Regions from separate parts of the Arthrobacter sp. SRS-W-1-2016 genome, predicted to be linked through region 1. Evidence: predicted binding sites of a transcription regulator. Region 1 holds the regulator's gene; the other holds the start of a gene.
What was found. Region 1 encodes HrcA, which represses chaperone genes, less so after heat shock. Its sites were predicted from a motif close to TTNGCACTCGNNNNNNNCGAGTGCNAA; they were not measured.

Region 1 (5,266 bases):
CTGCACTGGCAAATCCTTCGGGAGAACTCAAACGGCGACAAATCGTCCTACTTGGCCGGGCAGACCACCGCTTCGACCGTACCGGGACAGGGTGGCGTCTTCAGCCTCACCGTGGGGCTCGGAGCCGGCCGCTATGAATTGCGGGTCTCCTTGGTCGGTCCCAACGACGCCGACGTCCCGACGGATACCCGCTCCTTCAACGTCCGCTGATCGAGGGGTCTTCCTACCAGCGCCCTAGAATGTCGCTGGCCAGTACGACGGCGGCAGGACCCGCCGTCGACGAGCGAAGCACGTGGTGGCCCAAGAGTGCGGTGACGGCGCCGACGTCGCTGAGCTTGGTCACTTCGCGCGGTGAAATGCCGCCCTCCGGGCCGACGATGAGCAGGACTTCCCGCCCCGCGTCGGTGTCCTCGCCGGAAATCCCGCCGCGCCAATTCTCCAGGACGTCGCGCAAGGGACGTTTCGCGTCCTCGTGAAGGATGATCGCCAGGTCAGCCGCGGCTACCGCCGCAGCCAGCCCGGAGCCGTCGACGGCGGCACGCACCTCGGGAATCCACGCGCGCCGCGCTTGCTTGGCGGCCGCGGTGGCGACGGATTGCCACTTCGCGTGGGCTTTGGCAGCCCGGTCGCCCTTCCAGCGGACGATCGAACGCTCGGCCTGCCAAGGCACGACGGCGTCAATACCGAGTTCCGTTGCCGTCTCGACGGCAAGCTCGTCACGGTCGCCCTTCGCCAGCGCCTGGACCAGCACAAGCCGCACGGCCGGGCGGCCTTCCTCCTGGACGGCGGAGGCAAGGACGGTCAAGGTACCCTGCCCGGATCCGGCCACGGTGCCCGTGAGCCGCTTACCCGCACCGTCGGCGATGTCGACCGCTTCGCCGATTTCCAGGCGCTTGACCGTGACAGCGTGCCTGGCTTCGGCGCCGTCGAGCACGAAAGTGTCACCGGTGCCGAGTCCGTCCAAGGTTCCGGCAGCGGTGAAGAATACGGGGTTGCTCACCGCTACAGGTTACCGAGCTTGTCCCGCAGCTTCGCGAACATACCGCCGCTGGCCACGAGCTTGCCCTCGGTGAACTGCTCTCCGCGCAATTTGGCCAGTTGGCGGAGCAGCTCTTCCTGGGCGGCGTCTAGCTTGCCGGGCGTCTCCACATGCAGGTGCACCTTGAGGTCTCCCCTGCCGTAGCCGCGCAGGTGGGTGACGCCCAGCCCGCGAAGGGTGATGACTTCGCCGGACTGGGTGCCGGACTTGACGTCGATCTCCTGGGGGCCGTCGAAGGTCTCAAGCTGCAGTTCCGTGCCCAATGCCGCGGCGGTCATGGGAACACTGAGCGTTGCATGAAGGTCGTCGCCTTCACGAAGGTAGGTGGAATCGCTGTTTACCCGGATCTCCACGTAGAGGTCGCCGGGAGGCCCGCCCGCAGGACCTGCTTCGCCTTGCGACGACAGCTGGATGCGGGTTCCGGTGGCGACGCCGCCCGGCACCTTGACGGTCAGCGAACGGCGGCTGCGGATGCGGCCCTGGCCGTTGCATTCATTGCAAGGATCCTTGATGATCGAGCCGAAACCTTCGCACGATCCACACGGTGCCGCGGTCATGACCTGGCCGAGGATCGAGCGCACGGCCCGCTGGACCTGGCCCGAGCCGCCGCAGATGTCGCAGCGCTCCGGGTGGGTGCCCGCGCGGCAGCATGAGCCCTCGCACGTGGGGCAGATGACAGCAGTGTCCACCTCAAGCTTCTTGTTGACGCCGAAGACAGCCTCGCGCAAGTCGATGCGCACACTGATGAGGGCGTCCTGCCCGCGACGCATACGTGATGCGGGCCCCTGCATGCCGCCACCTCCTCCGCCGAAGAAGGTGTCGAAGATGTCCTGGAACGCGAATCCCTGGCCTGCGTAGCCGCCGCCGAAACCGTTGTCCGTCCCGTTCTCGTTGCCTGTGGCGTCGTAGACGCGGCGCTTCTGGGGGTCGGAGAGGACCTCGTAAGCGTGGGTCACGGCTTTGAATTCCTCCGCAGCGCCGGCCCCGGGGTTCACATCGGGGTGGAGCTTACGTGCAAGCTTGCGGTAGGCCTTCTTGATCTCCTCGCCGGTTGCTTCCGACGAGACGCCCAGAACGTCATAGTGACTGCTCAAAGTCGGTATCTCTTCCTTTATTACGGGTACACTGCGTTTCTTGCGGGGCGGTTCCAGCCGAAGCCGTCAACCGCCCAGAATGCGGGAAAGGTAGCGTGCGACGGCACGGACGGCCGCCATGGTGTTGGGGTAGTCCATGCGGGTGGGTCCAAGAATGCCGATCTTGGCGCTGCTGCCCGGACCGTAGCCCGTGGCAACCACCGAAGCCTCGGAGAGGCCGTCATAGGGGTTTTCGCGGCCGATGCTCACCGTGACTCCCCGGGGGTCTTCCGCCATGTCCGACAGCAGCCGCAACATGACCACCTGCTCCTCGAGCGCTTCGAGGACAGGGCCGATGCTCAGGGGGAAGTCCACGTTGGAGCGGGCCAGGTTGGCCGTGCCGGCCATGACCATGCGTTCATCGCGGCTCCGGTCGGCGAGCCTTTGGAGACCGTGGGCAAGGGCGCCTGCAAGGTTCCGGAGCGCCGGCGGGCACAAGGCCACCACCGAGGGAAGGACTTGGGGCATGAGGTCGAGCTGTGAGCCCGCAATGCTTCCAAGGAATCGCGCGCGCAACGTCATGAGCTCTTCGTCGGCAGTGTCCGCAGCTGCGTGCACAACGCCTTGTTCCACTTTGCCCGAATCCGCGATCAGCACTACCAGGACCTGGCGCGGTGCCAAAAGGACAAACTCGATGTGCCGGACGCGTGCGCGGCTCAGGTGCGGATACTGGACGACGGCGACCTGGTTGGTCAGTTGGGACAGGAGCCGGACCGTGCGCTCCAGGATGTCCTCGACGTCGTCGGGGCCCTCAAGCAACGAGTGGATGGCCCGGCGCTCCGCAGCCGACAGCGGCTTGACCTCGGAAATGCGGTCCACGAACAGGCGGTAGCCCTTGTCCGTGGGGATGCGGCCTGCACTGGTGTGCGGTGCCGCAATGAGGCCTTCCTCTTCCAAGAGGGCCATGTCATTGCGGATGGTGGCGCTCGACACTCCCAGATGGTGCCGTTCGACCAAGGCTTTGGAGCCGACAGGCTCGCGGGAGTGAACGTAGTCCTCCACGATGGCGCGTAACACTTCAAGCTTGCGTGGTTCGCTCACTGCCCACCTCCATTCAACAACCGGTACTTCTACAGTTAGCACTCAACATGCCCAAGTGCTAACAAGTCTAGTATGAGCCACCTCGTTGTTAGCATTGGTACCGCTCGCGGCGAACATGATGCCCGCGCGGTCCGGCGGAATGCCAAGGACCGTGACCGATCCCTTAGCGCAAAGTGGTGTGAAGACCGTGTCTTACGACAATTGGGGCCCGCAAGACCTCTCCTCGCCGGCCAAGCGGCAACTGCCTGAAGTGCCCGTTGAACGCGGAATGGTGCTCGAGGACGTGCAGTCCGGTTGGGTCGGGGCCGTGACCAGGGTGGAGAAGTCCGGAGGCATGCACATCGTGGTGCTTGAGGACCGGCGGGGAAAAGCGAAATCGTTCCGGCTTGGTTTCGGATTCCTGCTGGAAGGGCAAGCGGTGAAGCTCCTCCCGCCGATGCCGCGCGCGGCGGCCGCAAAGGGCGCGTCGCAACCGGGCAGGACGGCGTCGGGTTCCGTCCGGGTGGCCGGCCAGCGGGCCCAGGTCGCCAAGGCAAGCCGGATCTGGGTGGAAGGCAAGCACGACGCCGAGCTTGTGGAAAAGGTCTGGGGAGACGATCTGCGGGTGGAGGGCATCGTCGTCGAGCCCTTGCACGGCGTGGACGATCTCAAGGCGGCCATCGCCGCCTTCTCCCCCGGCCCTGGCCGCCGGCTCGGAATCCTGGTGGATCACCTGGTGCCGGATTCGAAGGAGTCGCGCATCGCTGCCGACGCCATGACGTTGCCGGGCGCCAAAGGAAACGTCCTGATCGTCGGTCACCCGTATGTGGACGTCTGGCAGGCAATCCGGCCCAAGGTGCTGGGGATCGAACAATGGCCGACCGTAGCGCGCGGCACGGATTGGAAGACCGGCATCCTCAGGTCGTTCGGTTGGCCGCACGAGACGGCCGAAGACGTGGGACTGGGTTGGCAGAGGCTTCTGGGCGCCGTCCATAGCTACGCCGACCTGGAAGCGTCTTTGCTGGGTCGCGTGGAGGAAGTGATCGATTTCCTGACCGTCGCATGATGGTTTGGATGCCTCCGGGCCCGGACGTGGTCGTCCGATCCCGTGCCGAGCAAGTATTCTGGGACAGCAACACCGCACCTATAGATACTCGAAGGAAGAAACTGTGGCAGACAACGCTCCTGACGATCGGGACGGCGCCTCGGGCCAGTCCCAGTACCGCGGCGTTCCTGCCAACGCGCTGCCCTTGACCGCGTCGGAAGACCGGCAATGGGCAACCCTGGCGCACTTCGGCGGGATCCTTGGATGTGTTCCGTCGCTCCTGATCTACCTGATTTTCCGCGAACGTGGTCCGTTCACGGCCCAGGAATCAAAGGAAGCCCTCAACTTCACTTTGCCGCCGACGATTGCCGCGGTGCTCGCCAACATTCTCGTCTTGCTCCCGGTGGTGGGAAACCTGTTCGCGGTCCTTGCCACGGGAATCTGGGTCGCGGTGACCTGCTTCTCGGTGTCCGCTGGAATCCGCGTCAACCACGGACAGCCGCACCGCTACCGCTTCAACCTGCGCTGGATCAAGTAGCCGCTCTTCGCGGGTGCCTATGACGGTTCGCGCGCCCGCCGTCCGCGCCGGACGCTAGTCCGGAAGGATCCGGCGGACCACGGCATCTGCGAGCAGCCGGCCCTTGAGGGTCAGGACCAGCCGTCCTTGGAAGGCCGCTGCGGGTTCAACCAGGCCGTCGGCAATGAGGCCTGCGACGGCGTGACGGCCCACTTTGTCGAGCGCGTCGACTTGAAGCCCGGTGCCGAGCCGCGCCTCCAGCATGATGCGTTCCACTTCCCGGGTTCCGGCGTCGAGCGTTTCGCGTCCAGCGGCCGGTGAGGCCCCGCTACCAAGCCTGTTGGCATAGGCGGTGGGGTGCTTGACGTTCCACCAGCGGACGCCGCCCATGTGGGAATGCGCACCGGGCCCGATGCCCCACCAATCGTCTCCCCGCCAGTAGGCAAGGTTGTGTTTGCACGCCTGTTCGGGAGTGCGGGACCAGTTGCTGACCTCGTACCAGTCCAGCCCTG
Region 2 (5,266 bases), on a different contig from region 1:
CTGGGATTCACCTCATCGACGACGCCGCAAGCCGTCGCCACGGCGGGCGCCTCGAAGCCAAGTGCCGCGGCGTCGCCCTCTGCGAGCAGCATGCCGTCTCCAAGTAGCTCTGTGCAGGCATCCGGGCAACCAAGCCCGAGCGACACTCCCTCCAGCACGCCGACCCCCACCACGGCGCCCTTGGACAAGACCGCGGTAGTCGCGGTCTACAACGGCACCACCACCGGTGGACTGGCTGCCCGTGTGGCCGGCATGGTGCAAGGCGGGGGATGGCCGTTGTCCACCGTCGCCAACTGGGGCGGCATGCCCCAGCAGACGTCGTCGGTCTTCTACAAAGGCGCGGCCCAGAAGGGCAACGCCGAAGCGCTCGGCAAATTGCTGGGTATCTCCAACCTGGTGGACAGCGCCGAGTTCCAGCAGCCCGTAGTTGTCATTCTGGGCCCCGGTTACAAGTAGGAACTCGGTTACGCCTCAATAACATTGCGGCTACCCGCACCCAAGGTTGCGCTACGGCAACGTGACTGTGGTTACAGTAGTTGTGAGCTGGCCCGGAGATCCCGGAAGCCGGCCACAGCTAGTTGAAAGTGTGGGGATCATGGCTTTGGGAACCGTCAAATGGTTCAATGCCGAAAAGGGCTACGGATTCATCACCGTGGATGAATCCGGTGACGATATCTTTGTGCATTGGTCCGCCATCCAGATGGATGGCTTCCGTGCGCTCGAAGAAGGACAAAGGGTCGACTTCGAATTGGGCGAGGGCCAGAAGGGCCCGCAGGCAGAAAGCGTGCGGCTTATCTAGTGGGTGTTGCGGCAACAGGGCTGTCCCTGCCTCTTGGGGTGCGCCGGTCCCGGGCATCGTTGGCAGCACCTCTCCTTGCAGGTTTTGCAGCCTTGGCCGTTGGACTGGCCGGGTGTTCCGCCCCCGTTGGCAACGCCAGGCTCAGCTCCGTCACTCCGAGCGGCGACGGCGTCCTGCGCGTCGGCGTGATTCTGGACAATACGGGTAGTTCCGCCTTCCTCAACGAGTCCGAGCTGGCAGCGGCCAAATTGGCCGTCAAGCAGATCAACGACGCCGGCGGCTTCAAGAACCGCCCGGTCGAGTTGCTCCCGGAATCCGCGGCCGGCGAAGGCATCAGCGCCAGCCAAGGGGCCAGCGCGGCGGCCTTCACGGCCGATACAGCCACGCAAGCCAAGGCTTTGCTTTCGGCCCACGCCGACGTCGTTGTGGGGCCGACGGATTCGAGCCATGCACCCGCCGCCATCGATGTGCTGGCTCCTGCCCGGATTCCGCTCATCTCGCCGGCCAACACGGCGTCGGGGCTGAGCAGCTACAAGAACGGCGGTTTCTACTTCCGCACCTCGGCCGCTGATGCCGCACAGGGGAGCGTCTTGGCGAAGCTTGCCCACGACGGCGGCGCCAAGAGGATTTCCGTCCTCCACGAATCCGGGGACTACGGCACTCGTGTTTCCGGAGCGGTCATGGACGCTGCCCGCAGCCTCGGAATGGAGGCAGTGTCCAACACGGAATTCACGGCCGGCAAAGCAGCTCCCGCCGCGGCGGCCATCAAGTCCGGCACTCCGGACGCCGTCGTCGTGGTTGCCCGTGATGGCGCCCAAGGCGCCCTGGCCGAGCTCTTGAACGCGGGGTTGAGCGGCAAGAACCTGATCTTGAGCGACGGTGCCATCCGCCAATACGGAACCGCGCTGGGAGCCGGTGGCCTCGACGGCGCGCGGGGAATTCTTCCAGGCGTCTTCCCGAGTGCGGAGTTCCAAGCGGACCTGACCGGCATCGACCCCAAACTCAAGGACACGACGTACGCGGCCGAAACGTACGACGCCGTCACCCTCGCGGCGCTCGCGGCCGCAGCGGCGGGCGACGACGCCGGCGGTTCGATCGCAGCCTGGCTCACCACCGTGTCCGGCGGGACACGTCCGACGTCGGGTGATGCGGCAACGAAGGAACGCACGTCCTGTACGTCATACAAGGACTGCCTCGAGGTGCTGAAGGGGGCCAAGCTTCCGGATTACGACGGCGAGTCCGGCGCCATCGGGTTCGACGCCAATGGCGACGTTACATCGTCCAATTACATGGTCTTCACCTACGGTGCAGACAACACTGCGCGGGTGAGTGGCAAGGAGACCGCCTCGCGGACTCCGTGATCGGCTTGTGCCCGTAGCGAATTCCCCTGGCGTGGCGAGCAGTTTCCCTCGCTTGCTGCTTGCACTCTCCTCGGGTGAGTGCTAATTATTGATTAGCACTCACAAGCACTGACTGCTAATTCTTCACGGCTCCGGCCGTCTGGAAACACTGGCGGTGTTTGGGGGAACAAAGAAAACCTTGCTGGGGTGAGATCCCGAGCGCGCGGCGTACAGAGGCCGAACGCGAAGGATCGTCCGTCGCGGGCACCGCAGTGAAGGCACCTTCTTAACGACTGTCCCGAAAGGACTACCGCCGTTATGGCCAAGATCATTGCATTTGATGAAGAGGCACGCCGCGGTCTCGAGCGGGGTCTGAACATCCTCGCCGACGCCGTCAAGGTCACCCTCGGCCCGCGTGGACGCAACGTCGTCCTCGAAAAGAAGTGGGGCGCCCCCACGATCACCAACGATGGTGTTTCCATCGCCAAGGAGATCGAGCTGGACGATCCTTACGAGAAGATCGGCGCCGAGCTGGTCAAGGAAGTTGCCAAGAAGACTGACGACGTCGCTGGCGACGGCACCACCACCGCCACCGTCCTGGCCCAGGCCCTCGTCAAGGAAGGCCTGCGCAACGTAGCTGCCGGCGCCGACCCGCTGTCCCTCAAGCGCGGCATCGAGAAGGCTGTTGAAGCCGTCATCCGCGAACTGCTGGCCTCGGCCAAGGAGATCGAGACCAAGGAAGAGATCGCAGCCACGGCTTCCATCTCTGCCGGCGACACCGAAATCGGTAACCTCATTGCTGAAGCCCTGGACAAGGTCGGCAAGGAAGGCGTCATCACGGTCGAGGAGTCCAACACCTTCGGCCTGGAGCTTGAACTCACCGAGGGCATGCGCTTCGACAAGGGTTACATCTCCGCTTACTTCGTCACCGACGCAGAGCGCCAGGAAACGGTCCTCGAAGACCCGTACATCCTGATCGTCAACTCCAAGATCTCCAACGTGAAGGAACTCGTTGCGGTCCTGGAGAAGGTCATGCAGTCCAACAAGCCGCTGCTGATCATCGCCGAAGACATCGAGGGCGAGGCCCTGGCCACCCTGATCGTCAACAAGATCCGTGGCACCTTCAAGTCCGTTGCCGTCAAGGCTCCCGGCTTCGGTGACCGCCGCAAGGCACAGCTCGCCGACATCGCGATCCTCACCGGCGGCCAGGTCATCTCCTCGGAGGTCGGCCTCAGCCTCGAGAACGCAACCCTCGAACTGCTCGGCAACGCCCGCAAGGTTGTTGTCACCAAGGACGAGACCACCATCGTCGAAGGTGCCGGCGACGCCGACGCCATCGCCGGCCGCGTGGCACAGATCCGTGCCGAGATCGAGAACTCCGATTCCGACTACGACCGCGAGAAGCTGCAGGAGCGCCTGGCCAAGCTGGCCGGCGGCGTTGCAGTCATCAAGGCCGGTGCCGCAACCGAGGTAGAGCTCAAGGAGCGCAAGCACCGCATTGAGGACGCAGTCCGCAACGCGAAGGCTGCCGTTGAAGAAGGCATCGTCGCCGGTGGTGGCGTTGCCCTCATCCAGGCCGGTGCCAAGGCATTCGCCAACCTGCAGCTCGAAGGCGACGAAGCAACGGGCGCCAACATCGTCCGCGTTGCCATCGACGCTCCGCTCAAGCAGATCGCCCACAACGCCGGCCTCGAGCCGGGCGTTGTCATCGACAAGGTCCGCGGCCTGCCGTCGGGCCACGGCCTGAACGCCGCAACCGGCGTTTACGAGGACCTGCTGGCTGCCGGCGTCAACGACCCCGTAAAGGTCACCCGCTCGGCTCTCCAGAACGCAGCCTCCATCGCTGGTCTGTTCCTGACCACCGAGGCCGTTGTTGCCGACAAGCCGGAGAAGAACGCTCCGGCCATGGGTGGCGGCGACGACATGGGCGGCATGGGCGGCTTCTAAGCCCCCGCTGTAGCTCACCAGCCACACGCACGACGACGGTTCCCGCCTCAGGTGGGGGCCGTCGTCGCCGTTTAACCACGCCCGCTCACCTATGTCGGGTTTGGGCGGAACGCCCGCTCACGTATGTCGGGTTTTGGCGGAACGCCCGCTCACGTATATCGGGTTTGGGCGGAACGCCCGCTCACGTATGTCGGGTTTTGGCGGAACGCCCGCTCACCTTTGCGGTCCGGGAGTGTCGGGGTGGTCTGGCAGGATGGAAAGCATGACGATTATTGCTGCCGCCGACGGTTCTGCCCTCGGCAATCCCGGGCCTGCCGGTTGGGCCTGGTACGTGAACGACTCTTGCTGGAGGGCCGGGGGGTGGCCCCACGGAACCAACAACCAGGGCGAGCTCATGGCGGTGTTGGACCTCTTCCGGTCAACGGCACATGTTCCCGACGAAGAGCTGAAGATTCTGTGCGACAGCCAGTACGTCATCAATTGCATCACCAAGTGGATGCCAGGGTGGAAGCGCAAGGGCTGGCGCAAAGCGGACGGGAAGCCCGTCTTGAACGTCGATCTCCTCAAGGACATCGACCAAGCCATTGTCGGCCGCAAGTACACGTTCGAGTGGGTCAAGGGCCACGCTGGCCACGACCTCAACGAGGCTGCCGACGATCGCGCCCGCGCGGTGGCCACCGCATACCAGCAAGGTATCGCCGCTCCCGGCGGACCCGGTTATCCCGGAGCCGAAGCTGCGGGGTCTTTGGCCCGCACATCATCAGCGGGCACGCCACCAGCTCGTATGCAGTCAGCCCGCACGATGCCGGTGGAGGCACCGTCGCTTTTCGACGACGATCATGACGACGCCGATGCGCCGGATGAAGACCTGACGTTGTTCGGCGGCCAGGACCTTTCGGACGGGTCGCCTTTGCTCAACGCGACGGCGGCGTTCGCGGAGCAGGAGGCGTTCATCGAGCCCACCCTCTTCGCCGGTGACGACGAACAAGCGGTCCTTGGCCAGGATGGCGGGCGCTCAGACGAGGAAACGGTCATTCTTCTTGAGAAGGAGCTCCTGAGGCCCGACGTCAGGGGAGACCTTGGACGTACGGGGATACTGCTCCACCCCGACTTTACCGAGATTGGCAGCTCCGGACGTGTCTGGTCCCGGGACGAACTCATGATGGCGTTGGAGGGAAAT

Region 2: the regulator HrcA is predicted to act here: its motif matches at 2,253-2,279, upstream of groL (chaperonin GroEL).

What each region holds. Positions count from the first base shown of each region.
Region 1 is NZ_MTPV01000003.1:7,878-13,143, reverse strand. It holds gene BMF89_RS00440 (GerMN domain-containing protein) at 1-210, shown strand, start outside; gene BMF89_RS00435 (16S rRNA (uracil(1498)-N(3))-methyltransferase) at 224-1,000, opposite strand; gene dnaJ (molecular chaperone DnaJ) at 1,003-2,133, opposite strand; gene hrcA (heat-inducible transcriptional repressor HrcA) at 2,200-3,213, opposite strand; gene BMF89_RS00420 (DUF3097 domain-containing protein) at 3,401-4,258, shown strand; gene BMF89_RS00415 (DUF4870 domain-containing protein) at 4,362-4,775, shown strand; gene hemW (radical SAM family heme chaperone HemW) at 4,830-5,266, opposite strand, start outside.
Region 2 is NZ_MTPV01000026.1:73,247-78,512, reverse strand. It holds gene BMF89_RS06640 (LytR C-terminal domain-containing protein) at 1-456, shown strand, start outside; gene BMF89_RS06635 (cold-shock protein) at 596-799, shown strand; gene BMF89_RS06630 (ABC transporter substrate-binding protein) at 799-2,160, shown strand; gene groL (chaperonin GroEL) at 2,458-4,086, shown strand; gene BMF89_RS06620 (ribonuclease HI family protein) at 4,349-5,266, shown strand, end outside.